DNA from 2 places in the Mesorhizobium kamtschaticum genome. Region 1 is predicted to be linked to the other one. Evidence: predicted binding sites of a transcription regulator. Region 1 holds the regulator's gene; the other holds the start of a gene.
The links. Region 1 encodes PhoB, which activates phosphate uptake and scavenging genes when phosphate is short. Its sites were predicted from a motif close to TGTCATNNANCTGTCAT; they were not measured.

Region 1 (15,003 bases):
GCCGCGGGCGGCTTCTTCAACGCTTGTGCGGATCTTGCCAGAAACCGGACGGAGGTGCTGCGCCAGATCGCGGCCGGTTCCGGCCGGGATGTTTCCGGCCTGCAGGCACGGTTGGCGGCGCTCGGCTGCGGGGCGAAGGATCAGCGCCCGGCATCGAAGGCCCAGTCCACAGCGGGCGGAGCAATTTATGCCGGCAATTCAATGCTGTTTTGCGTGCGCCTGTCGGATGGATACTTCTTTCCGGCGCCAAAGTCGCAATTCGCCGGCAGCGACGATGTCAAGGATATGGCCGATCAGTGCCGTTACATCTGTGATGATCCGGCTGTCGATCTCTACACGCTGAGCGATGCCAGTCTGGAAACCGAAAAGATGGTCGCGCTTGATACGCGCAAACCGTATACCGAACTGCCGTCGGCTTTCCGCTACCGGGACGATGCCAATTTCAAGGCCTGCGACGTCAAGCGCTACTACCAGCGGGTCGCGGAACTGAGGGCAAGGACGGTGACGCCGGCAAACATGAGCAATGCCATCATTCCCCTGCCACAGCGAAAGCCGGACGTCGGCAGCCCGGACGTCGGCAGCGTTGCGGCAATCCCGCAATCCGGGACAGAAGCCCCGGGTGCCGCTCAGGAGCAGTCGATCGAGGCCAGCACGCGGCCGGTGCGCGTGGTCGGCCCGGCCTTCTTCCCGGCTGAATGACCGCCCCTCTCTGCGCATCCGTCCGATAAAGGTTCGCAGCGGGCTGTCGTGGTGCAGCCGGCTATAGGACCCATCTGGAACAGAGGGGCGCTCACGGCGTTGTGATCGACATCAGCCAGGAGAAACGCCATGGCCACGTTCAGGGAAATGCGGGTTCTGGAGATCGTCGAAAACGGCTCCCTGACCAATGACGAGAAGGTTGCCGAACTGCGTGAGATCGAATCCGAGGCGCGCGGCCTGCAGCGGGCCGCGTCGGAGAGTTCCATGGGCGATGATGACGGCTGGCAGGACGATTTGCGTCAGGTTCGGCTTGCGCTCGACAAGCTTGGAGCGAAGGAACCGAAGAAGGGCGCGGCATCGCTATAGCCCTCTCCGCGGTGGGGCTCCGGGGCTTGCCCTGAATTGCGCCTATTCGCAGACCATGCGGATCCGCTGTCCCGGCGCGCTTACGTTCTTGCACGCCAACTGCTTTTCCGGGTCCGAGGGCGGGGGAGGCGGCGGTGAAAATCTCGTCTGATGCCGTCTCTGCATGCCAGGTTTAAAAACCCTGCGTTCGGAAAATCGTCCGGGCGGCGGTGGCGGCACCGGGAAGGCGCCGTTGTCGGCCTGCGGTGCGTAGTCGATATTGGGTGGCGGCCGGTCCCAGAAGCGCCTGGCGTCGAGCGGCCGCGGAATGATGACCGTGCCGTCATAGGTGCGCGAACAGCCACTGCCGAAAAGCAGCACCACGCCCAGCAAGAAAGGCCCTATCCGTCCAATCATAAGCAACACCCCTGCACGGGCTTATAACGCGGCCTTGGTCCACCCGACAACCTGACGGAATAACGCAGGAGGAACGTGGTGGTTGCGCCGTTAAGGTTAGCGGATCGTTAATGCTTCTCGGGCACATTCCGCCGACGAACCGCGGAGGGAGGGTTCGGCCTTGATTTTCGGGGTGGGGACAGCATGGCGGAAGCGGACGAAGCAATCGGCGCGCGCGGCAAGCGTGGGTCCGGCAAGGCGGTGCACCGCGATGCGCCGCCACGCGCGGACATGGATTCGGCCGCCGCGCTTCGCCAACTGGTCGAGGCGGGCTCGGACTGGATCTGGGAGACCGACGCCGAACTGCGATTCTCCTGGCTTTCTCCCACCTACCAGGCGGCCACCGGTATCGATCCGGCCGATGTGCTCGGCCGGTTCCGCTTCGATTTCCTCAATCAGGTCCTGAAGGGCAACCACAGCGCGACAGCGCATCTGGAGGATCTGCAGGCGCGCCGGCCGTTCCGCGATTTCGTCTACGAACTGAAGGGAGGCGGCGCCGACTGCCGCTGGGTGTTGACGTCAGGCTTCCCACGGTTTGACAGCGACGGAAAATTTGCCGGCTATCGTGGCATAGGCCGCAACGTCACCGCGCTGGCCAGTGCCTTCGAGACCGCGGAGCATAACCCGTTGCCGGGCAGCGAACCCGACCGGCATCTTGCCGATCTCGAACGGACAATGGACGCCATGCACATGGGCGTCGTGCTTCTCGATGCCAAGCTCGACACGCTGATCGTCAACAAGGCCTATCGCGATCTGTCCAGGATTGCGGATGGTGCCGTGACCGTCGGCGCTCCGTTCAGCCAGTTGATGGACCTCAACCGCCGCAATGGCATCTATGGCGACATCGACGAACAGCAGTGGCAGCACTACCTCGCCACCCGTATCGAGGAGATTCGCGCCGGCTCTGTCGCGCCACGCGAATTTGTCCATGCAAGCGGGAGGACGATGATGTTCTCGGTGACGGCGCTGTCCGGGGGCAAGCGGCTGTTGACCTATTATGAGGTCACCGAACTCAAGCGTCGCGATGCCGAGATCGAAAGCGCCAACGCCAAGATCGCCGAGACCTTCGTCAATCTGCGCACAATGATCGATCAGATGCCGATCGGCGTTCTCGTCCTCGATGCCGATATGCGCGCCGAAGTCATCAATCGCGCCTTCTATGACTTCTGGAGGATCGATCCAGGCCGCGCCGGGATCGGCTCGGCCTTTCGCGAGTTGATGGAAGCCAGCCGAGGCATTGACCCTTACGGCGCCGATGAAATTGCCTGGCAACGTCATACCGCCGAGCGCGAAGCCGAAATCAGGGCCGGCGTTGCCGGCTCCAGGCAATTGCCACACAATGACGGGCGCACGCTTGTCGCATCGCTGGCACCGCTGGCCGGCGGCAAGCGGCTCATTTCCTATGTAGACGTCACCGACATGAAGGGCCGCGAGACCGAGGCGCAGGATGCGCGCAAGCATCTCGCCAGCGTGCTGGAATCGCTGCCGGCCGGAGTGATCATCTACGACCGCGACGACAAGTTCGTCTTTGCCAACCGCAAGCTGCAGGACTCGCTGCCGGCGCTAAAGCCCGTCTGGCAGCCCGGCTGTACCTTCCGCGAGGCGCTGGAGTTCGGCCATGCGGTCGGCTATTTCCGCTCGTGTGGCGATCCCGAGCTCGACAAGCTTTACGACGTCGACACCGAACGCTGGGCCGACGGCGTGCTGGCGCGCTACCATCTGCCAAATTCGTCCTACGAGCGCCTCAATGCCGATGGGCGCTGGTACCAGGTCTACGACATGCGCACCGATGACGGCACGTTCATCGGCGTGCGCGTCGACATCACCGACATCAAGAGCCGCGAGGCGGCGCTGCGCGACTCGATGCGCCAGATCGATCTCTTCCGGCATGTCATGGACGAGTTGCCGGTGGCCGCCTTCATCAAGGCGCAGGACCTGAGCATCGAATTCGTCAACAAGGCCTGGTGCGCGATCACGGGCTTGGCCAAGGAAGACGTCATCGGCCGGACCGACCGCGAGCTGTTCGGCACGCAAGACGCGGAAAGCTACGGCCATGACGACACCGAGGTCGTCGTAACCGGCAAGGGCCTCGAGGTCGAGGAGCCCGTCACCCATCGCGACGGCACGGTGCGGCAGTTGATGACGCGCAAGAGCCGGCTGGTGGCCATCGACGGATCGATGCACCTGGTTGGTTCCAGCACCGACATCACCGACGTCAAGGCGCGCGAGCGGGCGCTGGAAGAGAGCATGCGCGAGAACGAGGTGTTCCGCAGCCTGATCGACAATGTGCCGGTGTCGATCTACGCCAAGCGCTCCGATCTCAGGCAGTTCTATGTCAACAAGGGCTGGTGCGATCTGACCGGTCTCAGCAGGGAAGCTGCGATAGGCAAGACCGACATCGAGATTTTCGGGGAGGACGGCGAGGCTTTCGTGGCCGGCGATCTGGCCGTGCTGCGCACCGGCGACACCCAGGAGATCGAGGAGACCGTGCGGCTTGCCGACGGCAGCGTCAGGCATCAGTTCGCGCGCAAGGGCGCGATGATCGCGTCGGACGGTTCGCTTTACCTGATAGGATCGACCACCGACATCACGGAACTGAAGATGCGCGAGGCCGAACTCAGCGAGGCGCGCCAGCGCGCCGTGCTCGCCGACCGCGCCAAGTCGGAATTCCTCGCCAATATGAGCCATGAGATCCGCACGCCGATGAACGGTGTGCTGGGCATGGCGGAACTCCTGGCTAAATCCAATCTCGATCCGAAGCAGAAGACGTTCACCGACATCATCGTCAAGTCGGGCAACGCGCTCTTGACCATCATCAATGACATCCTGGATTTCTCCAAGATCGATGCCGGCCAGATGGTGCTCGATCCGGCGCCCTTCAACCTTGCCGAGGCGATCGAGGATGTGGCGACGCTGGTGTCGACGCGCGCCAAGGAAAAGGACCTCGAGCTCATCGTGCGTGTCGAGCCGAGGCTCGAAAGCCTGTTCATCGGCGATGTCGGCCGCATCAGGCAGATCGTCACCAACCTCGTCGGCAATGCGGTGAAATTCACCGATGAGGGCCATGTGCTGGTCGACGTGACCGGCGAGAGGGTCCCGACCGGAACCAGGTTGACGATCTCGGTCACCGACACCGGGATCGGCATCCCCGAGGAAAAACTGAAACTGGTGTTCGAAAAATTCAGCCAGGTCGACACCTCCTCGACAAGGCGGCACGAAGGCACCGGGCTTGGCCTTGCCATCACCTCACGGCTGGTCGAGCTGATGGGCGGCACCATCGGTGTCGAGAGCGCCGAGGGCAAAGGCTCGACCTTCTGGTTCACCGTGACGCTGCCCAGGGCCGGTCAGCAGAACGGGCAGCGCATCATGCCGGTGGACGTGACGGGCGCACGCGTGCTGATCGTCGACGACAATGCCGTCAACCGGGCCATCCTGACCGAGCAGATGGTCTCGTGGACGTTCGATTCCTGTGCGGCCGAGAGCGGCGCCGAGGGCCTGAAGGTGCTGATCGCCGCCGCTGCCTATGGCGTGGCCGTGGATTGCGTGGTGCTCGACTACCAGATGCCCGAGATGAGCGGCGCCGAAATGGCGCGCATCGTGCGCAACACCGAAGGTCTCGCCGACACGCCGATCATCATGCTGACCTCGGTCGACCAGTCACTCGCCAACACCAGCTACCGCGATCTCGGCATCGATGCCCAGCTGATCAAGCCGGCGCGCTCCTCCGTGCTTCTGGAAACGCTGGTGGCGACCATCCAGCGCCATCGCCACACCACGGACGGCCACACCGCGCAGCCGCCCGCAGGCGAGGCGCTCGCTGCCCCCCAGCGGCCACCGCTGGCGCCGTCCGAACAACGCGCGCAATTGCAGCCGCCGCCGGTTCGTCCCCGGCTGCCCGCCACCGGCGATGGCGGACACAGGTTGGATATCCTCGTGGCCGAGGACAACGAAGTGAACCAGATGGTCTTCACCCAGATCCTCGGCGAGACCGGCTACGGCTTCGAGATCGTCGGCAATGGCCGCAAGGCGCTCGACGCCTTCGGCAAGCTCAATCCGTGCATGATCCTGATGGATGTCTCGATGCCGGAGATGAGCGGGCTCGAGGCGACCGCCGCGATCCGCCGGCTGGAAGAGGAAACCGGCACGCATGTGCCGATCGTCGGTGTCACCGCGCATGCGCTCAAGGGTGATCGCGAACGCTGCCTGGAGGCGGGCATGGACGACTATCTGCCCAAGCCGATCAGCCCCAGGGCCCTGCTGGAGAAAGTCGAGCGCTGGATAGGCGCCGGCAGCCAGGTCCGGCGCAACGCGGGATAGCATCCGCCGCCGGTTTCAGGGATCCGAAGAGGCAAGCCGAGGGAATCAATCGCCGATTTGCTGCTACCCCTGCGTGCAATGCCTATGGTGCGATCGCACCATATCAAAGGCGGCGCCCAGCCGGGACAATAGCAAAATCGAATTCCGCCCTTGCAGTTACGGGCGGGAGCAGCGACCGCCAGTATGGAACAGCGTCAACCTACCCCAACGGACCTGTTTTTGGCGATGGCCCGGCCACGACACGCTCTGGCCTCGAGCAACGCACTCCCGTCCGGATTTTCTTTGCCAAAGCCAGCCCCGTCGAATCCGACGGGAGCTGTAGCCTCGGGACCGCTCAACTCACTGATTCAGAGGGTAAACCCGGACCATGCCGCTGGTACCGGTCGCTGTCGTCTTTCGAGGCGCCGACGACGCGTTACCGGGGTGACATGAAACTGTCATGCGACTGTAATAATCGAAGGCTATTGGCCTCAGCGGGCGCTGGTTAGAATGGCGCCGAGAGACCATCTTCCGAACAGGAGCAGGCCACATGAGACATTTCATCCGCTCGACGGCCGTTGCTATTGCAATGGCTACAGCGTCTACCTTCACCCTTTCCGCAGCCATGGCAGCTGACCTTTCCGGCGCCGGCTCGACCTTCATCTATCCGGTGTTCGCCAAGTGGGCCGACACCTACAAGAAGGACACCGGCATCGGCCTCAACTACCAGTCGATTGGTTCCGGCGGCGGCATCAAGCAGGTCATCGCCAAGACCGTGACTTTCGGCGCCACCGACAAGCCGATGTCCGATGCCGATCTGGAAAAGAACGGCCTCGTGCAGTTCCCGATGGTGATGGGCGGCATCGTGCCGATCGTCAACCTCACGGGCGTCAAGCCGGGCGAACTGGTTCTCGACGGCAAGACGATTGCCCAGATCTATCTCGGCGCCATCACCACCTGGGATGATGCCGCGATCAAGGCGCTGAACCCCAGCCTCAAGCTGCCGTCGACCGCGATCGCCGTCGTGCATCGTTCGGACGGCTCGGGCACCACCTTCAACTTCACCAACTACCTGGTGAAGCTCTCGCCCGACTGGAAGGACAAGGTTGGTTCGGACACCGCCGTCGAATGGCCCACGGGCGTCGGCGCCAAGGGCAGCGAAGGCGTTGCCAACACCGTCAAGCAGACGGACGGCGGCATCGGCTATGTCGAATACGCCTATGCCAAGCAGAACAACCTGTCGTATTCCAAAATGCTGAATGCAGCCGGCAAGGTCGTCGAGCCGTCGCTCGAATCCTTCGGCGCTGCCGCTTCGAATGCCGACTTCAAGACTGCCAAGAACTTCAACGTCATCATCACCAACGAGCCCGGCGACACCACCTGGCCGATCGCGGCCTCGACCTGGGTCCTGATCCACAAGGCTCCGGATGATGCCGCCGCCACCGGCGAAGCCCTGAAGTTCTTTGCCTGGGCCTACAAGGACGGCAAGGAAACCGCCAAGGCGCTCGACTATGTCTCGATCCCCGACAGCGTCGTCGACCTGATCAAGGCTTCGTGGAAGGCCGACATCCAGGCCGACGGCAAGCCCGTCTACGCCGGCGAGTAACATCCCCTGAAGGAGCGCCGCGCCCTGCGGCGCTCCTTTTCCTTCACTCAAAGAGCCGAGCTTGACATGAGCGCTGTCCAGGAAGCCTTGCCAGCCGTTAGAAGTTCGCGCGATGCCACCGTCCGACGCTTCGCGCTGACCGACTCGATCTTCCATGGAATGACCCGCGCTGCCGCGATCCTGGTGCTGGTCCTGCTCGGCGGCGTTGCGATCTCGCTGTTTGCCGGCTCCTGGCAAGCCCTCTCGACCTTCGGTTTCTCCTTCCTGACCAGCGAGAGCTGGAACCCGGTGACGGAGAAATTCGGTGCCCTGGCGCCGATCTACGGCACCATCATCACCTCAGCCATCGCCATCCTGATCGCCGTGCCGCTCGGCATCGGCATCGCCATCTTCCTCACCGAGCTTTGCCCGCGCCCGCTGCGGCGCCCGATCGGCATGGCGGTGGAATTGCTGGCCGGCATCCCTTCAATCATCTACGGCATCTGGGGCCTGTTCGTCCTGGCACCGTTCCTGCAGACGACCGTGCAGCCCTTCATCATCAGCGTGTTCCACGGCGTACCTGGCCTCAACAGCCTGTTTGCCGGCCCGCCCTATGGCATCGGCCTGCTGACCTCGTCGATGATCCTGGCCATCATGGTGCTGCCGTTCATCACCTCGATCACCAAGGACGTCTTCGACACGGTGCCGCCCGTATTGAAGGAATCGGCCTACGGCATTGGCTGCACGACCTGGGAAGTGACCCGCCGCGTCGTCATCCCATACACCCGCATCGGCATCATGGGCGGCGTCATGCTCGGCCTCGGCCGCGCGCTCGGCGAAACCATGGCGGTGACATTCGTCATCGGCAACGCGCACCGCATCTCGACCTCGCTGTTCGCGCCGGCAACGACGATCTCCGCGACCATCGCCAACGAATTCACCGAAGCGGTCGGCGATCTCTACACCTCTTCGCTGGTGGCGCTCGGCCTCATCCTGTTCGTCATCACTTTCCTGATCCTTGCCATCGCACGCTACATGCTGATGCGCATCGACGCCCGCACGGGAGCCTGACCGATGTCGACAGCCACGTCGCTTCACCAGAGCCGCAAGCGCAAGAATGGCGTGATGATGACGCTGTGCGTTGCCGCCGCCGGCATCGGCCTTGCCTGGCTGGCGCTCATCCTCGGCGCACTGCTCTACAAGGGCCTTTCAGGTGTCAATCTTGCGGTCTTCACGGAAATGACGCCGCCGCCCGGCGATGCCGGCGGTCTGCTCAACGCTATCTACGGCAGCATCGTCATGACCATCATCGGCATCATCGTCGGCACGCCGATCGGTGTGCTGGCCGGCACCTACATGGCTGAATACGGCCGTTTCTCGAAACTCACCACCGTGGTGCGCTTCATCAACGACATCCTTCTGTCGGCGCCGTCGATCATTATCGGCCTGTTCGTCTATGAGCTGATGGTGCGGCCTATGGGGCACTTCTCGGCGATCGCCGGCGCCGTCGCGCTTGCCATCCTGGTCATCCCGGTCGTCGTGCGCACCACTGAAGATATGCTCAACCTGGTGCCCAACGCCTTGCGCGAAGCCGGCACCGCGATCGGTGCGCCGCGCTGGGTGGTCATCAAGTCGGTTGCCTACCGCGCCGCAATGTCGGGCATCGTCACCGGCATATTGCTGGCCATCGCCCGCATCTCCGGCGAGACGGCACCCCTTCTTTTCACGGCGCTGAACAACCAGTTCTGGTCGAGCAATCTCAACGCGCCGATGGCCAGCCTGCCAGTCACCATCTTCCAGTTCGCTCTCAGCCCTTACGAGGAATGGCAGCAGCTGGCCTGGACTGGCGCACTCATCATCACATTGACGGTTCTCGCGCTCAGCATCGTTGCGCGCAGCCTGACCGGACGCAGAGAGGACAAATGAGCCAGATGTTGTCTCCAGACATGACGATCGCCGCCGAGGCAGCCGCCAAGGTAAAGATCGAGGTCAAGAACCTCAACTTCTACTACGGCCAGTCGAAGGCGCTGAAGGATATCACGCTATCGCTGCCCGAGCGCAGTGTCACCGCCTTCATCGGACCGTCGGGTTGCGGAAAGTCGACGCTGCTGCGCGTCTTCAACCGCATCTATGAACTCTATCCCAAGCAGACCGCCGAGGGCCAGGTGCTGCTCGACGGTCAGAACGTTCTCGACCGTTCGCAAGACCTCAACCTGCTGCGCACCAAGATCGGAATGGTGTTCCAGAAGCCGACGCCGTTCCCGATGTCGATCTATGAGAACATCGCCTTCGGCGTCAGGCTCTATGAGAAGATCAGCAAGGCCGAGATGGACGGCCGCGTTGAGCAGGCGCTGAAGCGCGCAGCCCTGTGGAACGAGGTCAAGGACAAGCTCAATGCCAGCGGCCTCAGCCTGTCAGGCGGGCAGCAGCAGCGGCTGTGCATCGCCCGTACCGTGGCCGTGAAGCCGGAAGTCATCCTGCTCGACGAGCCGGCCTCGGCGCTCGACCCGCTGTCGACCGCCAAGATCGAGGAGCTGATCGACGAGCTGCAGGCCGACTACACGATCGTCATCGTCACCCACAACATGCAGCAGGCGGCGCGCGTCTCGAAGCAGACTGCTTTCATGTATCTGGGCGAACTGGTCGAGTTCGACAAAACCGAGAAGATCTTCACGTCGCCTCGCGAGAAGCGCACGCAAGACTACATCACCGGCCGCTTCGGCTGATCTCACGCATACGAGGACCAGGATCATGGCCGAACACACAGTCGCAGCCTTCGACGAGGATCTCGGACAGATCAGCAGGCTGATCAGCGACATGGGCGATCTAGCCGGCTCGATGGTCGGTGGCGCCACCAAGGCGCTGCTGAATTCCGACAATGCGCTGGCACAGCGCGTGGTCTCCGACGATGCCATCATGGACGCGCGCCAGCGCGAACTCGACGACCGCGCCATCACGCTGATCGCCAAGCGCCAGCCAATGGCCGACGATCTGCGTCATGTCGTCGGCTCGATCCGCATGGCTGGCGATCTCGAGCGCATTGGCGACCTTGCCAAGAACATCGCCAAGCGCGTCGGCACCGTCGGTCTCAGCGCCACGCCGCGCGACCTGTCGCATTCCATCGACGCTATGGCACAGCTGGTGCTGATCCAGGTGCAGGGCGTGATCGAAGAGTATGCGGCGCGCGATGCCGCGGCACTGGCGAAGCTGCGCGCCGACGACGAACGCATCGACGTCAAATACACCTCCGTCTTCCGCGAACTGCTGACCTACATGATGGAGGATCCGCGCAACATCACGGCTTGCACGCATCTGCTGTTCTGCGCCAAGAATCTCGAACGCATCGGCGACCACGTGACCAACATTGCCGAAAACGCCTACTATGTCCTGACCGGCACGCAGTTGCCCGCTAATCGTCCCAAGCAGGACGAGACGGCGATGTCGGCGCCCGCGGCCTGACGCAAGAGGTGACCAATCGATGATCGCGCCACGCATTATGGTGGTGGAGGATGAGGAGCCGCTGGGGGTGCTGCTCCGTTACAATCTTGAATCCGAAGGCTACCAGGTGGAGGTGGTGCCGCGCGGCGACGAGGCTGAAATCCGCCTGCAGGAGAACGTGCCCGACCTTCTGGTGCTCGACTGGATGGTGCCGGCGGTGTCCGGCATCGAACTCTGTCGGCGCCTGCGGATGCGGCCCGAGACCGAGCGGCTGCCGATCATCATGCTGACCGCGCGGGGTGAAGAAAGCGACCGCGTACGTGGGCTCTCCACCGGCGCCGACGACTATCTGGTCAAGCCGTTCTCGACGCCGGAATTCATGGCTCGCGTCAAGGCGCTGCTGCGCCGCGCCAAGCCGGAAGTTCTGTCCAGTGTGCTCAAGGTCGGCGACATCGTGCTCGACCGTGAATCGCACCGGGTCTATCGCAAGAAGAGCGAGATCCGGCTCGGGCCGACCGAATTCCGTCTGCTCGAATTCATGATGCGCCATCCCGGCCGCGTGTTCTCGCGCAGCCAGCTGCTCGACAATGTCTGGGGCGAGACGATCTACATCGACGAGCGCACGGTGGACGTGCATGTCGGCCGGCTGCGCAAGGCGGTCAACAATGGCCGCATGCCGGACGTCATCCGCACCATCCGCGGTGCGGGCTACGCTATTCGGGAAGATTAGACGGCGGTCTGGGGTTCACTCGGTGCCTTCCAGGCGAGACAGCGCAGCCCAAAGCGCGTCGAATTCAGCTTTGGTGATCTCGCGGACTTGCCAGTCACCTTGCTCGACCTCTTCTACTGTCGGCAGTTCCCCTTCGGGCAGGTGATCGCCGTTGAGGCCTCCGGGATATGCGAGGAGCACGCGACCATCGGCGTATACGTGGATTGCCCGACAACCAAGGTTCTCAGCATCGCATTCGAAATAGTACACGACTGGCAGATCCGGGTCTCCGGACGAGACATTCATGAGCCAGTGAACGGGAGGGCCGAAGTCCGGCAGGTAATATGTCACGCCAAGTCGGTTCTTGTAGCTCTTCATCATGGACATCGGTCGTGCTCAGGCCACGCTCTTTCCGGCGCCAGCTCGTGCCTGCACGCCCGGTGCGAAAATCTCCTGGTCGACGAAGGTCAGCGCACGCATGGCGCAGCCCTCGCGGATCAGCGGCAGTTCGTTCGGTTCGGTGTCGAAGGAAATCGATTTCGAGTGCTGGCCGCCGGCGGTCTGGGCGATGGCCTCGCGCAATGCCGGCTCGATCAGGTCGAAGGCGGCGGCACTGACGCCGACCATGGCGACGGGTGCGGGATCGATCAGCGCGAACAGGCTGCCGAGGCCATAGCCCAGTGCCTCGCCGGCCTTGCGGTAGGCTTCGCGCTCAGGTCCGTCTCTTTCCCTTGCGGTGGCGGCGAGTGCCCGCATCTGCGTGTCGCTGACGTCGGCGACCGGCTCGGTGTCCTCACTGAGCTGCCTGGCGTTGCGCCAGATGGCATAGTTGCCGGCATAGGCCTCGACGCAGCCGCGGCGCCCGCAGCGGCAGAGCGCGCCGCCTGGCCGGTGGATCATGTGGCCGAACTCGCCGCCCGAGGAATGAGTGCCGGTGAACAGCTCGCCCTTCAGCACCAGGCCCATGCCGATGCCGTGCGACAGAAGGATGGCGATGAAGTCGTCGCGGTAGCGCTCGGGATCGCGCCAGCGCAGCGCCACCGCCATCATGTTGCAGTCGTTCTCCATGGTGGCGGGGATGCGGAACTCGGCTTCGAGTATGTCGGCGAAGGCGATGTCGGTCTGCGGCGTGATCGGCGACCAGAGCATCGCCCGGGCCTCGGTGTCGGTGATGCCCTGGATCGCCAGCGCGATGCGAGCGACGCTGCGCACGTCGATATCGGGATCGTCGAGGCGCCGCCGTACGATGGCGACGCATTCGCCGATCAGCGCTTCGCGCGACATGGTCAGCGTGTCCAGCCGGCGCTGTTCCTCTGATACCACCTGGCCGGCATAGTCGATGACGGCGACGGAGAGGAAATTCAGCGACAGCACCACGGTCATGACAGCCGCGGCCTCCGGATTGAGGCCGAGGCCGACCTGCGGCCTGCCGCGTTTCAGTGCGCCGGCCTCGCTCGGCTTGCTCTCGGCCAGTATGCCTTCGCCGATCAGGTCGGAAGAGATCGCCGATATGGTCGAATGGCTGAGGCCGGTGGTCGCTGCGATCTCGGTGCGCGAGGGCCGACCGGCCCGGCGCACGGCCGTAATCACCATGGCGCGGTTGCGCCGGCGCAGATCGTCGTGGCGGATTCCGACCGACATCTTTCCCACATCCTCCTGGTCGCCGCGGTTCCTCCGGCCCCTCGAACGCTGCCGACGACACGGTCAAATACTGGCAGAAGCGGCCCGTCCTGTCATTTATTTATTCCGAGGCTCGAAAAAAATTCACAAGGGCATCAAAATCCATCAGAATCGTTGTTGACAGCGTTCCGGTGTTGGATCAGTGTTTTTTCGAGGCTCGAAAAAATAGAGCCTCTGTGCCGGCCTTCGGGCCAGTTTGGTCGCGCCATACTCGGCGCAGGGAGGAATATCATGAAGAGATTCACAGCCGCCATCCTGGCGGGTGTCGCCATGTCGCTGACGCTTGTGTCGGTCGCGCAGGCGAAGGACAAGGTCATCGGCGTCTCGTGGTCCAACTTCCAGGAAGAGCGCTGGAAGACCGACGAAGCCGCCATGAAGAAGGCGATCGAGGCCGCCGGCGACAAGTACATCTCCGCCGATGCGCAGTCCAATCCCGGCAAGCAGCTTACCGATGTCGAAAGCCTGATCTCGCAGGGCGCCAATTCGCTGATCATCCTGGCGCAGGATGCCTCGGCCATCGGCCCGGCCGTGCAGAAGGCGCTGGACGAAGGCATTCCGGTCGTCGGCTATGACCGCTTGATCGAGAACAAGGACGTCTTCTATCTGACCTTCGACAACAAGGAAGTCGGCCGCTTGCAGGCGGCTGCGGTGTTCAAGGCCAAGCCGGAAGGCAACTATGTCTTCATCAAGGGCTCGGGTGCCGATCCGAACGCCGATTTCCTGTTCTCGGGCTCGATGGAAGTGCTCAAGGCGGCCATCGACAGCGGCAAGATCAAGAATGTCGGTGAGGCCTATACGGACGGCTGGCTGCCCGCCAACGCCCAGAAGAACATGGAGCAGTTCCTGACCGCCAACGACAATAAGGTCGATGCCGTGGTCGCCGCCAATGACGGCACAGCCGGTGGCGTTGTCGCGGCGCTGACGGCGCAGGGGCTCGCCGGCACCGTGCCGGTGTCGGGCCAGGACGGCGACCATGCCGCGCTGAACCGCATCGCTCTCGGCACCCAGACCGTGTCGGTGTGGAAGGACGCGCGCGAACTCGGCAAGAACGCCGCCGAGATCGCCTCGCAGCTGGCCGATGGCAAGAAGATGACCGACATCGCCGGCGTCAAGGACTTCACGACGCCTGGTGGCAACACCGTCAAGTCGCTGTTCCTGACCCCGGTCGCCATCACCAAGGACAATCTCAAAGTCGTCATCGACGCCGGCTGGATCAAGAAGGACGAAGTCTGCGCGGGCGTCGCCGCCGGCAGCGTCGCGGCCTGCAACTGAGCTTGACCGTTTGAAGCAATGAAAACGCCGCGGCCCAAAGCCGCGGCGTTTTCTCAAAAAGATTTGTGTTTCCGCATCGCGCGGATAGCTTCTAGGCTGGTCTCGGCATCCGCGTCAGACGGCAAGCCGGTGGGAGGAAATCATGACCGATACGACGTCCAACCCGCAGGCCGACACCGCGCGTGCGTCGGAACTCGGCGCGCTGGCGCGGTTCCTGAAGGCAACCGAAATCGATACCCGCATGCTCGGCATGGTCGGCGCGCTGCTGATCATCTGGATCGGGCTGCACGTGATTTCCAGCCTGCGTCTCGGCGTCAATCCGCTCGATTTCGACAGCCGCACCTTTCTCACGCCGCGCAATCTGTGGAACCTGTCGGTGCAGACATCCGCCGTCGCCATCATGGCCTGCGGCATGGTGCTGGTCATCGTCATGCGCAACATCGACCTGTCCGTCGGCTCCGCCGAAGGCGTGATCGGCATGGTCATGGGCTTTGCTCAGGTGCATTTCCTGGTGCGGTTCGTC
Region 2 (15,003 bases), 2.2 Mb from region 1:
TGTGCGCCTGCTCGGCCAGCGGCATGATCGCGTCGTCGCCTGGATGGCCCATCATGGCGATGCCACCGGGCTTGACCGCGACCGCCTCGCGCAATTGCTGCACCATCTTCTCGACGTCCCAGCCCGAGAAGATGTAGTCGACCTTCGGTCCGAGATCGGCCGCCGCTTGCTTGGCGCCGTTATAGACGATGGTGCCGAAAGCGTCGCCCTCGGCGCCGCCGACGAAGAAGCGGATATGGACATCCTTGCACCACTGCGCGTCGAGCGCCTGTGCCGGCAAGGTCGAGATGGCGGCGCAGAGCGCCGTGGCGGCGGCCACGACGGTCGTGCGCAGAAGTGTCGTTCTGATCGCGATGCTCATGCACTTGTCCTCCCATTGTTTCCCCTCGTCAGCCGAGGGGCTTTTGACGATTTGCTGGCATTGGCACTTGACGGCCGGCTCCTCCCGCCGGCCGTTTCTCACGTCGGATTTGGCAGGTAGCTGGCACCTCCCCGGCATTGCTTGAGATACTCCAACGCTCGCGCCTGCCCCGTGATTTCGAGGTCGCCGCGATAGACCGGATCGTGCCAGCCCTCGATGTCGATGGCGCCCTTGTATCCGGCCAGCCGCAATTCGCTGATCACCCGCGTCCAGTCGCTGTCGCCAAACCCCGGCGTGCGCATCTGCACGAAGGGCAGCCGGCCGAACACGCCATGCTCGCGGATGACGTCCCAGCGCACGGTGGCGTCCTTGCCATGGACATGGAAGATGCGTGGCGCCCATTTGCGGATCTGCGGCATCGGGTCGATGAGATAGACGAGCTGATGGCAGGGCTCCCATTCGAGACCCAGATTGTCGTCGGGCAATTCATTGAACATCAGCTCCCAGGCATCCGGATTGTGGGCGATGTTCCAGTCGCCGGCGGCCCAGTTGCCGTCCATGGCGCAATTCTCGAAGGCGATGCGCACACCCTTGTCGGCGGCGCGTTTGGCCAGCGGTCCCCACACCTCGCGGAAGCGCGGCAGGCTGTCCGACAGCTTCTTGCCGCGCAGGCGGCCGGTGAAGCCGCTGACCATCGACGTACCGAACAGATGCGCATTGTCGATGACGGTTTCCCAGGCCTGGAGCACACCCTGATCGACCTCGCCGCTCTCCAGCGGATTGCCGAACACGCCGATCGAGGACACGCTGACATCGGCATCGCCGATCGCCTCGCGGATCTCGCCGGCCAGCCGTGGCAGGTCCTTGCCGCCGAACGTCTGCCAGAAGAAGGGCTGGATGCTCTCGAAGCCGAGCGGCAGGATCTGTTTGATGTAGGCGGCCGGGTCGTCGAGATTGGCCCGCACCATGGTGCCGATCCGGATGTCGAGAAGTGGGTTTGGCATCACTGTGCTTCCCTTGTGATCGCCACGCGGCGTCCGGTCTCGGCGCTTTCGATGGCGCCAAAAACCATGGCCAGGCTTTTGATGTTATCGGCGCCGCGCGTCTCCGGCTCGGTGCCGGCCTCGATGGCGTGCATGAAATCCCTGATGATGCCAAGATGACCGCCGATGCGGTCGGCCGGATCGAGCGGCGGCACGTCGATCGGTTGGGTCTTGTCGATCAGGCCATCGCGGCCCGGCGCCACCACTTCCGCCTTCAGGCCGTCATGGCCGTCCCAAATCAGACTGCCGCGCTCGGCGACGATGCGCCAGCTGCCTTCCCAGCTCGTGCGAAAACCGTCGGCGCACCAGGAGCCGGTATAGGTGAAGACCTTGCCGCCGCCGAGATCGAAGACGGCGCTCGCCGACGATCCCTGCCGGTACCAGGAATTGGCCGGCTCCCACTCCTGGCAGTAGACACCGGCCGGCTCGCCGCCGACCATGTAGCGAGCGGCGTCGAAAGTGTGGATCGCCATGTCGAGCAGCAGCACATGCGCCATCTCCTCGCGAAAGCCGCCGAAATGCGGCGCGACGAAGAAGTCGGCATGAATGCTGGTCGCCGCGCCAATGGCGCCGGAGTCGAGAAAGCGGCGGATGCGCCTGACATTGGCGACGTAGCGGCGGTTCTGCACGACAGCATGAATACGCCCGGCCTGGCGGGCTGCCTCGATGATGGCACGGGCATTCTCAGGACTGTCGGCCAGCGGCTTTTCGGTCAAGAGATGACAATTGTGGGCAAATGCCGAAAACGCGACCTCGCGCCGGGCGGCGGGAACCACGACATCGAAGACCGCGTCAGGCCTGGTCTGGTCGAGCACGGCGTCGAGGCTGGTGCCGATGACGGCATTGGTGAGGTTGTATTCGTCCGCCCTCGCCTTCGCCCGCTCGGCGTCGAGGTCGACAAGGCCGACAATGGCGAGCCCGTCGATCTGCCTCGCGGCATCGAGCCACTGCCTGCTCATCGCTCCGCAGCCGACGAGGACGACATTCATCATCCGGCATTCCTCCCGTCCGGTCCCTCCAGACCGAATGTCACGGCATTCACGGCATCACCGTAAACGTTTTCCCGTAAACGTTTACGAGAACATACCCGATAGCGTAGAATGTCAATCGGCTGCCAGCGAAAATCGTCCCGAAGCCTTGGCCTGAGCGGCAGCCGGTGCTAGCCAAGACAGGGGGAGAGAAGTCTTTGGCGTCCAGCATCCACGACCTTGCGCGTCACCTGAACATTTCGATCGGCACCGTGTCGCGGGCGCTGAACGGCCGCGCCGACGTCAATGCCGACACCCGCCAGCGCGTGCTCGCCGCCGCCAAGCAGCTGAACTACTCGCCGAACCAGTCCGGCCGCAGCCTAAGGCAAGGCGCCACCCATTCGATCGCCTTCATGCTGCAGCCGCATCCGGGCGACCAGCAATATGGCGAGCCGTTCTTCATCCCGTTCCTGATCGGCTTGCAGGGCCGGCTTGCCGAAAGCGGCCTCGACCTGACCGTGGTGATGGGCGCGCCGGGCGACTATCAGCAGGAGCGCCTGCGCCGCGTGGTCGAAACCCGCCGTGCCGATGCGGTGGTGCTGGCCTGGACGCGGCGCGAGGACGAACGCATCGACTATCTGCTCGAGGCCGGCTTCCCCTTCGCCACGCTCGGCCGCAGCCGATCCGGCGGCAAGGCGTACTCCTCGCTCGACCTCGATTTCGAAAAGGCCGGCAGCGACGCGGTCGACCGGCTGGTGGCGCGCGGCCATCGTCGCATCGCCGCCATCCGCCCTTCCCTCAATCTCAATTTTGGCTATCTGTTCCTGGACGGCTACCGCAAAGCCCTGAAGCGGCACGGCATCGAGGTCGATCCGGCGTTGATCGCCGATGGCTTCATCAACGAGGCCGGCGGCTACCAGGTGACGCCACGCGTGATGCTGGCCAAGGAGCGGCCGACGGCAATCATCTTCAACAATGACGCCATGGCGCTCGGCGGCTGCAAGGCGCTGGCCGAGATGGGCATCCGGCCCGGCCAAGACATCGCGGTGACCGTCATCGTCGACACGCCGCTCTGCCGCTATTTCTCCCCGGCGCTGACCGCTTTCCGCCCGGCGCTGGAGCCGATGGGCCGGCGGCTGGCCGAAATGCTGCTGGCCTCGCTTCCCGCCTTCGCCGGCCCGGAAGGCCCGCGCATCATCCGCGAAGTATGGCCGCTGGAGCTGATCGCGCGTGACAGCGATTGATGAGAGAGCCGGCTAAGGCGCTCAATCCACCTTCTTCTCGCCCCGCTCGCCGGCCTTGACGATGTCGCCCGTCGTGAACAGGATTTCCTTCAGCTCCGCGCGCCAGTCCTTCTTCTGGCGCAGCAGGAATTCCAGATCCATGCCGAAATGCTTGAACTCCTCGCCTTGCGCGTTCTTCATGATCGCGCGGGCTTGCGGGTCCTTCTCCACCGAGATGCGCTGTTCGTACCAGCCGATCGCTTCCGCCTCCTCGATCAGCGAGGTGATCATGCGGGCAAAGGTCCGCACCTTCTGCGACAGTTCTTCAGGCGGTTCGTGATACTGGTCGAAACCCATGTCGTCCTCCGTGAGCCATTCCCATGAATGCCTGGGAATGCCGCCGGTTCCGCCTTATCGCTGCAATTCCGCCAATGCCCGCTCCAGCGGCGCCGACGAAATCTGGATCGGTCCGGAGAACGCCACGTCCATGTCCAGAATCAGGTAGATCGCCCCGGCGATCAGTGCGGCCGACATCAAGAGGGTGGCGACAGTGATGGCATTCTGTGGCGCCCTGAACCCGAAGCTGGCGAAGATCAGCGCCAGCCATATAACCAGCATCGCGATCAGCGGCCAAGGGATCGCGCCCTCCGACTGCTCGACCAGGATCCAGCGCTGTTCCAGCACCTTCTGCAGGCGCTGGCGTGCATCCTGCAGAAGGGAACCACGTGCAGCGTCGGGCGGTGTCAGGGCATTCAGCCGTGAGCCGATCTCCGTCAGCAGATGTTCGGACAGCTGGTTGGCGGCGATAGTCGTCTCGCTGTTTTGTGACGAGGTGGTCACCACCCTCTGCACATAGGCGATCAGCGGCTGGCGCACCGCGTCGGTTTCCGGGCCATACAGGCGCAATGTCCTGTCGAGCAGGATCAGTTCCGTTGCATAGGCGTGCACATTGTGGTCGATCGATTCGAAGGTGTTCTTAGCAGAATTGATCATCAGGCCGAGCATCAGCGAGGTCATCACCCCGAACAGATTGGCGGCGAGCCGAACCACGGTGTTCGTGTCGTCATCACGATGTCTGGCTGGCAATCTCGGCCAGATCGCCATGCTGGCGAACGCCGCCCCCGCCAGGCACAGGAAGATCACCATTGCGATGAACGCTTCGAGCATCGCTCATCTCTGCACGGGACGCGCCAATTGCCAATGGCAGGGCGACCTGTCTAAAGCGAAAGTTGCGACGGCGTCAGCTGTTTCCCGCCGCTGTCTCACGAGACAGGCAGCGCGCCGCCCTCTTTGGTGCGCCGCGCGATGAATTCGTCGAGCACGCCTGATGTCGCGGCAGCCGATGCGGGCGGCTCGAAATCGGCAACCGCGCGCCGCCAGACCCCGGTGGCGCGTTCGTTTGCCGTCTTCGATCCGCTTTGCGTCCAGTTGCCGAAGTTCGACCAGTCGGCCACCAGCGGTTCGTAGAAGGCGGTGCGGTAGCGCGCCATGGTGTGGCCCGCCGAGAAGAAATGACCGCCCGGCTGCACTTCGGCGATCGCCTCGAAGCCGATAGAATCGTCGTCGCCGGGCGTCGCGGCGCAGAGTTCGGCGACCGTCTGCAGCGCCTCGATATCGGTGATCATCTTCTCGAAGGAGACGCTCAAGCCACCTTCCAGCCAGCCGGCGGCATGGATGCACATCGTTGCGCCGGCCAGCACCGAGCCCCACAGCGCGAACTGCGTTTCGTGTGCTGCCTGCGCGTCCGAGATGTTGGCTGCACTGCCGCCGCCGGACCGCCAGGGCAGTCCGGTGAAGCGCGCCAGCTGGCCGGCGCCCAGCGTCGCCTTGACATGCTCCGGCGTGCCGAAGGCCGGCGCTCCGGATTTCATGTCGACATTGGAGGAGAAGGAACCGTAGACGACCGGTGCGCCGGGCCGCACGATCTGCGCCAGCGTCAGGCCCGCCAGCGCTTCGGCATGCTGCAGCGCCAGAGCGCCGGCGACCGTGATCGGCGCCATCGCACCGGCCAGGCAGAACGGCGTGATGACGGAGACCTGGCCAGCCTTGGCGAAATCGATGATGCCTTGCGCCATCGGAATGTCGAGCTGGCGCGGCGAGTTGGTGTTGATCACCGTGTAGCAATGGGCGTTCGCCAGGAATTCGTCCTGCGACAGGCCGCGCGCCAGCCGGATCATCTCGAAACCATCCTCGACCTGCGGCGTGCCGCGCGCGAAGACGAACGGAAACTTGTCGGACAGCGTCAGCTGCGCGCGGTTGACGGCATAGTGGCGAAGGCGGTTGTCGACATCCTGCGGCTCGATGCAGGGGCCAAGCATGTGCAGCACGTCGAAATGCTGCACCAGCCGCAGAAGGTCCTCGAAATCGGCCAGCGTACCCGGCCGGCGGCCACGTTCGAGATCGGTGACGTTCGGCGCGCCGCATCCAGCCAGGAAAGTCATCGACCCGAGTTCCAGCGTCAGGTCGCGCGAACGGTCGCCAGCTTGCGCGTGGATCGACTTCGGCGCCGAGGCCAACGCCGCCACCACCATGTCGCGGCCGATGCGCACCATGTCGGTGTCCGGGTCGACCAGGGCGCCGGCGCTGGCGAAAACCTCTCGTGCCTGCGGCAGCAGCACCTTGATGCCGAGTTCTTCCAGCACGCGCAGCGCCGTGTCGTGGATGGCTGCCACCTGATCGTCCGAAAAGATCGGCTGCGGCAGGAACGGGTTCTTCAGCGACCGGTAATTGGGCCGGCGGCTGCTCTCGCTGCCGGCCTCGCCCGTGCGTCCGCGCCGGCGTTCGCGCCTGCTGTCTCGTGCCGCGTCATCGACCATCGAAAATCCTCCTCATTGCCGCATCGCCTTGCCCGAGGGATCGTAGGGCGAGGCCGCGATGATCCGCGCCGGCCGTTCGACGCCGACAATGTGCACCGAAAGCGCCGTCCCCTCCTCGGCAAAATCGTCGTCCACCAACGCCAGCGCGACGCTCTTGCCGATCGTGTAGCCAAATCCGCCCGAAGTAACGAAGCCGACGCGGCGGCCGTCGCGCCAGACCGGCTCGAAGCCGCTGGCGTCGGCGTCATGCGCATCGATCTCCAGCGTCACGATCCGTTGCGAGGTGCCGGCATCGCGCTCCTTGAGCGCCGCCTCGCGGCCGACGAAATCGCCCTTGTCGAAGGCGATGAAGCGGTCGAGGCCGGTCTGGCGTGGCGTGTAGCCCTGCGTGAATTCGCGCGACCAGATGCCGAAGCTTTTCTCCAGCCTGAGCGCATTCAGCGCATAGTAACCGATCTCGGCCAGGCCAATATCCTCGCCGGCGGCAAGCAGCGTGTCGCGCAGTGTGGCATGCGTGGCCACCGGGCAACTGATCTCGAAGCCGAGTTCTCCAGCGATGGAGAGGCGGGCGACCCGCGCCCGCACCATGCCGATGTCGAACGCGCCGCAGGCCATGAACGGCAATGCCGCGGCCGAGACGTCCTGATGCGTGGCGCGTTCGAGGATTTTCCGCGCGTTCGGCCCGGTCAGCAGGAAGCCGCTCATCGCGTCGGAAATGTCAGTGACGGCAACACCTTCCGCCGCGTGGCTCTCGAACCAGCGCATGTGGAATTCCCTGAGATAGTAGGAGCCCATCAGCCAATAGTCACTGCTGCCCCAGTTGATCACGGTGAGGTCGCCCTTCAGCCGCCCGTCCGGCCCGAGCATCGGCGCCAACCCCGCCTTTCCAGCTTTCGGCAGCTTGCAGGCAAGCAGCCGGTCAAGCCATGCCTCGGCGCTTGGCCCCGACACCGCATAGCGTGCGTAGGCCGAGATATCGACGAGGCCGGCGGCACGCCGGACCTGCAACGCCTCGTCGCCGACGATATCGAAGGCATTGGAACGCTTGAGCGTGGTGTTCTCGCGAAAACCCATCGGCGCGAAATAGGCCGGGATTTCCAGCCCCCACGATGCCGTCCATTCGCAGCCCGCCGCACTCATGCCGTCATAGGCGCCGGGGCGTTTCAAGGGCCTGCCCGCCGGCAGCCGCTCATTGGGAAAGCTCATGACGAAGCGGCGTGAATAGAATTGCCGCGTCGTCTGCTTGAGATATTCCCGGTTGGCGGCAAAGGCGCCGTAGCGGGCAATGTCCATGCCGAAGATATCGGCCTGCGGCTCGCCGTAAATCATCCATTCGGCCAGCGATTTGCCGACGCCACCGCCCTGGCTGAAGCCGGCCATGACGCCACAGGCGACCCAGTAATTTTTCAGGCCGCGCACCGGTCCGACGATCGGATTGCCGTCGGGGGTAAAGGTGAAGGCACCGTTGACCCATTTGCGGATGCCGGCTGTCGCCAGGCAGGGAAAGCGCTCATGTGCCTTGGCGAGCTCCGGGCTGATGCGGTCTATGTCTTCCGGGATCAGCTCGATGCCGTAGTCCCATGGCGCGCCATCCATGTTCCAGTGCTTCGGGTTCTGCTCGTAGACGCCGAGCAGCACGCCCTTGCGCTCCTGCCTGAGATAGGAAAACCCGTCCAGATCGACGGCGATACCGATCTCCCGGTCCAGTGCCGCGATCTCCGGAATGTCCTCGGTGATGAAATAGTGGTGCTCCATCGGCGTCACCGGCAAGTCGACACCGGCCATGCGGCCGAGCTGCTTGGCCCACAGCCCGCCGGCATTGACGACATGCTCGGCAACGATGGTGCCCTGCTCGGTGATGACGTCCCAGTGGCCGTCGGCGCGCGCCTTCAGCTCGACGACGCGGTTGCGCAGGATGATATCGGCGCCGCGCTTCTTCGCGGCACCGGCATAGGCATGTGTCGTGCCGTAGGGGTCGAGATGGCCTTCGTTGGCATCATGCAGGCCGCCGAGCACGCCGGTGACGTCGACGATCGGGCAGATTTCCTTGATCTCGTCGGGTGTCACCAGCCGGGCGGTTTCGATGCCGACTGACTGGAACACCGCCCAGGCCGATTTCAGCCATTCCCAGCGCTGGGGATCGCTGGCGATGTTGACGCCACCAGTCATGTGCAGGCCGATATTCTGGCCGGATTCAGCCTCGATCTCGCGGTAGAGGTTGATGGTGTAATCCTGCAGCGCCGCGACATTGGGATCGGCGTTGAGCGCATGGAAACCCGCCGCCGCATGCCAGGTCGAACCGGCGGTCAGTTCGGCACGCTCGATCAGCGCCACGTCAGACCAGCCGAACCGCGTCAGATGGTAGAGCACCGAAGCGCCGACCACCCCACCCCCGATAACCACTGCGCGGTAGTGCGACTTCAAGGCTTCCCTCCCGGTCTGTCAGAAGCCGCACCATATACGCACTGGACATAAGTGTCTAGTGCTGTGCTTGGGCACCCGAACGGATACGAGGGGATGATCAATTCTTGCGTCCGACGCGTGTTTTTCTCGGCGTGCGAACAAGCCGGCTGACCTGCATGCCGCGCTGTCACGCAAGCATCATGTTCGCGCCGTAGACCGCTTTGCGGGGGCGGCGCGCGGCATCATCGATGTGCCGCCTCTTTCAGCTTTTTCGTTCTTCGGCCGCTCCGGCACATCCGTCACAAGAGGATATCCATGAAACAGCTTTACCGAACCGCCTCGCTCGGCGTCGCGCTGGCCCTGTTCACCGCCTTGACGCCGGCGCTCGCCGACAGCACAGCGACCGCCCTTGTCAACAAGGGCCTGGTCGGCGTCGGCCGCATCCCGGCCGCCCAGCGCGACAAGTTCGGCGAGACGTTCGGCTCGGGCTCCGGCATGGCGATCGACACTGCTGGCTGGACGCATGATGCGGGCACCTACAAAGGGTCGCTCTGGCTGCTGCCGGATCGCGGCTACAATGTCGCCGGCACCACCGATTACCGGCCGCGCATCAACACCATCGGCATCGAATTCACCCCGGCGGCACCAGGCACCGCCGGCCAGGAGCAGACTGAAGTCAAGGCGACGCTTGCCGACACCATGCTTCTGACCGACGACAAGGGCGCCGACGCCACCGGCCTCGATCCGCTGTCGGATGTGCGCGCCGCCGCCGGCGACATGCCGATGCTACCCGCCGCCACCAATGGCAAGCTCGCCCTCGACAACGAGGCGATCGTGCGGCTGCCCGACGGCTCGATGTTCATCTCCGACGAATATGGTCCCAATATCTATCGGTTCTCGGCGCAAGGCCGCCTGCTGTCGGCGACCCAGCCGCCGGCGGCCCTCGTACCGACGCGCAAGGGCGCTCCGAATTTCTCCTCGGACAATCCTGGTCCAGGTGCTGCCGAGCCCGATCCGAAGGATCCCGATACCGGCCGCCAGAACAACCAGGGCCTGGAAGGCATGGCGATGACGCCGGACGGCAAGTTCCTGATCGCCGTGCTGCAGTCGGCGACCCGCCAGGATGGCGGCGATTCGGGTTCGACCCGGCAGAACACACGGGCGCTGGTCTATGACGCCTCCGACCTCGCCCATCTCAAGCTGGCGCATGAATATGTCGTGCCGCTGCCGGTGTTCAAGGATGCCAAGGGCAAGACCAAGGTCGCCGCGCAAAGCGAGATCGTGGCGCTGTCTGACACGGCGTTCCTGATGCTGGCGCGCGACAGCGGCAACGGACAAGGGGTGAAGGGTGACACCTCACTTCTGCGCCAGATCTTCGTCGTCGACGTTTCGACCGCGACCGACATCGCCGGCGGCGCCTTCGATGCCGCCGACAAGCCGGTCGCCCCCAAGGGCGTGCTCGATCCGTCGGTGACGCCGGCCAAGCTGACGCCGTTCATCGACATCAACGACAATGCGCAGCTCAATCGCTTCGGCCTGCACAATGGCGCGCCGAACGACCACAACAACCTCTCGGAAAAGTGGGAAGCGATGTCGCTGGCCAGCGTGCTCGACCCGAAACTGCCCGACGATTACTTCCTGTTCGTCGCCAATGACAACGACTTCCTGGCCCAGGACGGCTTCCAGGTCGGCGCCGCCTACAAGGCCGATGACGGCGCCAATGTCGACACCGTGTTCCTGGTCTATCAGGTCACGCTTCCCGGCCTCGCCAAGAAGTAGTCGCAGACAAAAAGGCGGGCGCGCTTGGCTCGTCCGCCTGTTTTAGCCCGGTCGAACCATCGATTGTGAAGGCTACTTCAAGAACTCCGCATCCTTCGGCACGCCCGCATCGATCGGCTCGGCCGTCCGGCTCGACACCGCCATGATCTTGCCGGCAGCCGACAAATTGGGACGCACGAAAACCTGGGCGGGGCCGTTGACGCGGCTGTAGAGGTCGATGATGTCCTGGTTCATGAAGCGCACGCAGCCCGACGATGCGTTCTTGCCGATGGAATCCCACTCCGGCGTGCCGTGCAGCCGGTACATCGTGTCCTTGCCATCGCGGAAGAGATAGAGCGCGCGGGCGCCGAGCGGGCTCTGCGGGCCGGGCGGCATGCCGTCCTTGAATTTCGCCAGTTCCGGCCGGCGCTTGATCATTTCCGGCGGCGGCGTCCACACCGGCCACTTCTTCCGCGCCTGGATCACGGCGCTGCCGGTCCAGCCGAAGCCGGCCTTGCCGAGGCTGACGCCGTAACGGATGGCCTTGCCGCCATCGCGCACCAGATAGAGGAAGTGCTCGGAGACATCGACGACGATCGTGCCGGGTTTTTCACCGGTCGGATCGGCCACGATCTGGCGCACGAACTTCGGATCGAGCTTGGCCACTGGGATGGCCGGCAGCTGAAAGCCCTCATCGGTGCGCGCGGTATACATTGTTGCGGTATCGCCGAGCGCAGGCTCGGGCGGCGCCGAGGCCACTGGCGGCGGCGTCACCACCTCCGTCGTGGTGCATCCTGAAACAGCCACGGCGGCCGCGCCCAAGGCGGACGCACCAAGAAACGCACGCCGGTTCAGGCGCTCGGAAAACAGCGTAATATCGGACATAATCCCCCCGGCTATTCATAAGATCTGGTAAGCAATGCGGGCCCCACGCCCCCGGGATCAATATCCCATTCCGGGAACTTTGAGAACATGATTAGATCAACATACGTCAGGCGGAATTTTCCGGCGCAGCATCGACCTGTCTCGTTGAATCGGCAATCATCACGGACCGGACTTGAGACAGGCCTTCAGCCATGACCGAAAAAATGCCCACGCGCCGGCGCACCGGCGACCTCACCAGCGGCCCGATCCCGCGCACGCTGCTGCTGTTTGCCTTGCCGGTGCTGGGCTCCAACGTGCTGCAGTCGCTCAACGGGTCGATCAATGCCGTCTGGGTCGGCCGCTTCCTCGGTGAATCGGCGCTGACCGCCACCTCCAACGCCAACCTCGTCCTGTTCCTGATCCTGGGCACGGTGTTCGGCATCGGCATGGCGGCGACCATCCTGGTGGCGCAGTCGGTCGGCGCCCGTGACCTGCCCGAGGCCCGCCGCATTGTCGGCACCAGCGCCACCTTCTTCTTCCTCGTCTCCATTGTCTTCGCCGTCTGCGGCTGGATCTGGGTCGACGCCATTCTCAACACGCTTGGCACACCCGCAGACGCCTTGCCGCTGGCGCGTTCCTATCTGCGCATCATCTTCGTCGCCGTGCCGATGATGAATCTTCTGTCCTTCGTCATGACCGTGCTGCGCGGTGCCGGCGATTCGCGCACGCCCTTCTTCTTCATGGCGCTGGCGGTGGTCCTCGATATCGTGCTCAACCCGCTGCTCATCCGCGGCATCGGACCCTTCCCGGAACTCGGAATTGCGGGCTCCGCCACTTCGACGCTGATCGGCCAGACGGTGAGCGTCATCGCCATTCTTGTCGTGCTCTATGTACGCAAGCATCCGTTGCGGCTGGCCGGCGCCAATCTCGCTCTGCTGCGGCCCGATCCGGCTTTGCTGCGCATAATCGTCTTCAAGGGCGTGCCGATGGGCCTGCAGATGATCGTCATCTCGGCGGCGGCACTGACCGTGATGGGCATCGTCAATGCCTACGGCTCACAGGTCGCCGCCGCCTACGGCATCGCCGCGCAGTTGTGGACCTACATCCAGATGCCGGCGCTGGCCATCGGTGCAGCGGTCTCCTCGATGGCAGCGCAGAATGTCGGCGCCGGCCGCTGGGATCGGATCGGCCGCATCGCCGCCTCCGGCGTCGGCTTCAACCTTGTCCTGACCGGCGCCCTGGTCGCGCTGCTGTGGCTCTTCGACCGCTCGATCCTCAGCCTGTTCCTGAGCAGCGACAGTGCTGCGATCGATATCGCCGCCCACATCAACTCTGTTGCGTCCTGGTCGTTCATCCTGTTCGGCATCACCATCGTGCTGTTCGCCACCGTACGTGCCACCGGTGCGGTGATGCCGCCACTGATCATCCTGGTGATCTCGGTGCTCATCGTGCGCACCGGCTTTGCCTATTTCATGCGCGGCGTGATCGGCGAGGAAGCGCTGTGGTGGAGTTTCCCGGCCGGCTCGATCACCTCGCTGGTTCTGGCCGCGGCCTATTACCGCTTCGGCGGCTGGCGCAGCTTGCACATGATCGAGAACAGGCCGGCCGCCGGCGAGCCGCCGGACACCGGGCTTGGCGTGCCGCGCGGGCGCGCCAACATGGCGCCGGAAACGCCGAACGGCTGAAAGCCGACTTCATTGACGCCGGCGACGCCGAACTGTCGGCGATCTATCGCGCATGCTTCGCGCCAAAAGCGAGCGCCACCAGGGAAAAGACCGTGATCATGCAGGCAAAGGCCAGGCTTGCCGTCGTTGCGGTGGTCCAATTCGACAGAATGCCGATACCGATGACCGGCAGCGCGTTGCCACAAAAACAGCAGATGAAAAAGGCCGACACCACCTCGGCGCGCCTGTCGGCAGGCGCAATCTGGTTGACCACTTGCAAACCGCCGCGATAGCCAAGCGCCGACGCCAAGCCGCAGCAGGCAGTGGCGATGATCATGATGGCCATCGAGCCGAAGAATTGTGCCGCCACAATCAATCCAACGGTGGGGATGATCAAGACCAGCGCCGCAAACATGGTGACACGGCTTGAGAGCCGCGTCGTCGCCAGAATGGTCACGGCGGCCACGATTGTGAGTTCGAAGAACACCGCGCCGGCTGCGGCATGGTTGGTCACCTTGAGCTGCTGCGCCAGGATGCTCGGCGCAAGTGCCGCATAGAAACCGACCAGTGCCATGGCACCGAAGCCGGTCACCGCAGGCGCCACGAAGCGGGCTCGGACGTTGCCAGGCACGGAAAGCCTGGGCCGCATCGAAATATCAGCCAGTTTCCCTGGTCGTGAAACGGTCTCGCGCGTGCGCAGGATCAATAGGGTGACCAGGACAAGCACAGCCAGATTGACAACGAAGGTCAGCCTGAGCGGCCATGGCGCATATTCGGCCAGCAGGCCCGCTCCCAGCGCGCCAAGTCCGAGACCCAGGAAATTGGTGCTGGTGGCGATCGTGGCGGCACGCGACTTGTCGCTGGTCGCGATCAGTTCGGTCAGCCATGCCGTGCCGGTTCCGGTACCGACGCCGATCGCCAGACCCATCAGAATCCGCGCGGCGTCGAGCCACGCAACATTTTCGGCGAACAGAAAAAGCAACGTGCTGACCACGGCCACAGCCATCGCCGCCAAGGCAGCCGGACGACGGCCGACTAGATCCGACACGCCGCCGAACATCAAAAGCGCCGCGAGATTGCCGATCACATACACGGCGTAGATCAGGGTCAGCGTGATCTGGGAGAAGCCGAACGCCTGCTTGTAGATGATGTAGAGCGGCGTCAGTGCCGTGCTGCCGGCAAACAAGACCGCGATCATGGCAGCGACGACCGCCCTTGCCGCAGCGCCGTCGAATTCGTTGTTACGTGTCAGGACGATGCTGTGAGCGGTCATTTCGACATCTTGGTCGGGGGATCTCATCACCAACGGCTTTGCGAGGCATGCGTTCCCCGCCTGAATTCACTCCTGCCAAGTTGAAGTTCGCCCATGGCGCTGGGCGAAATCCTCTCTTACCTTCGACCGGATTGGTAAGGGGAGAATCCATGGGCAAAGGCAGGGTCGAGGCATTCACCGATGGCGTGGTGGCCATCATCATCACCATCATGGTGCTGGACCTGAAGGTGCCTGAGGGCGAGGACATTTCGGCGCTGCTGCCGCAATGGCCGGTCTTCCTCTGCTATGTACTGTCCTTCATCAATGTCGGCATCTACTGGAACAATCTGCACAACATGTTCCACACCGTGCAGCGCGTCGACGGCCGGGTCCTTTGGGCGAACCTGCACCTGTTGTTCTGGCTGTCCTTGATGCCCGTAACGACTGCTTTCATGGGCGAGAACCATTTCGCCACGGTCCCGGTCGCGGTCTATGGCGTCGACCTCGCACTGTGCGCGACCGCCTATGCCATCCTGGTCCTGGCGCTGCACCGGCTGCATGGTCAGGATACCGCCTTTGCCAAGGCAATTGGCAATGACCGCAAGGGAAGGCTTTCGCTCGCCGTCTATATCGCAGCCGTTGCGCTGGCCT

Region 2: the regulator PhoB is predicted to act here: its motif matches at 9,000-9,016, upstream of AC0V7N_RS19730 (esterase-like activity of phytase family protein).

Annotation. Positions count from the first base shown of each region.
Region 1 is NZ_CM149691.1:1,781,986-1,796,988, forward strand. It holds gene AC0V7N_RS08770 (DUF2865 domain-containing protein) at 1-699, shown strand, start outside; gene AC0V7N_RS08775 (hypothetical protein) at 829-1,065, shown strand; gene AC0V7N_RS08780 (hypothetical protein) at 1,108-1,428, opposite strand; gene AC0V7N_RS08785 (PAS domain-containing protein) at 1,645-5,817, shown strand; gene pstS (phosphate ABC transporter substrate-binding protein PstS) at 6,347-7,402, shown strand; gene pstC (phosphate ABC transporter permease subunit PstC) at 7,469-8,452, shown strand; gene pstA (phosphate ABC transporter permease PstA) at 8,456-9,307, shown strand; gene pstB (phosphate ABC transporter ATP-binding protein PstB) at 9,304-10,107, shown strand; gene phoU (phosphate signaling complex protein PhoU) at 10,133-10,840, shown strand; gene phoB (phosphate regulon transcriptional regulator PhoB) at 10,860-11,549, shown strand; gene AC0V7N_RS08820 (DUF6881 domain-containing protein) at 11,565-11,909, opposite strand; gene AC0V7N_RS08825 (ROK family protein) at 11,925-13,169, opposite strand; gene xylF (D-xylose ABC transporter substrate-binding protein) at 13,440-14,480, shown strand; gene AC0V7N_RS08835 (sugar ABC transporter permease) at 14,623-15,003, shown strand, end outside.
Region 2 is NZ_CM149691.1:3,994,527-4,009,529, reverse strand. It holds gene AC0V7N_RS19770 (substrate-binding domain-containing protein) at 1-361, opposite strand, end outside; gene AC0V7N_RS19765 (sugar phosphate isomerase/epimerase family protein) at 460-1,365, opposite strand; gene AC0V7N_RS19760 (Gfo/Idh/MocA family protein) at 1,365-2,396, opposite strand; gene AC0V7N_RS19755 (LacI family DNA-binding transcriptional regulator) at 2,591-3,616, shown strand; gene AC0V7N_RS19750 (ferritin family protein) at 3,638-3,952, opposite strand; gene AC0V7N_RS19745 (bestrophin-like domain) at 4,007-4,762, opposite strand; gene AC0V7N_RS19740 (trimethylamine methyltransferase family protein) at 4,858-6,411, opposite strand; gene AC0V7N_RS19735 (GcvT family protein) at 6,424-8,835, opposite strand; gene AC0V7N_RS19730 (esterase-like activity of phytase family protein) at 9,130-10,593, shown strand; gene AC0V7N_RS19725 (L,D-transpeptidase) at 10,666-11,457, opposite strand; gene AC0V7N_RS19720 (MATE family efflux transporter) at 11,649-13,121, shown strand; gene AC0V7N_RS19715 (MFS transporter) at 13,165-14,373, opposite strand; gene AC0V7N_RS19710 (TMEM175 family protein) at 14,523-15,003, shown strand, end outside.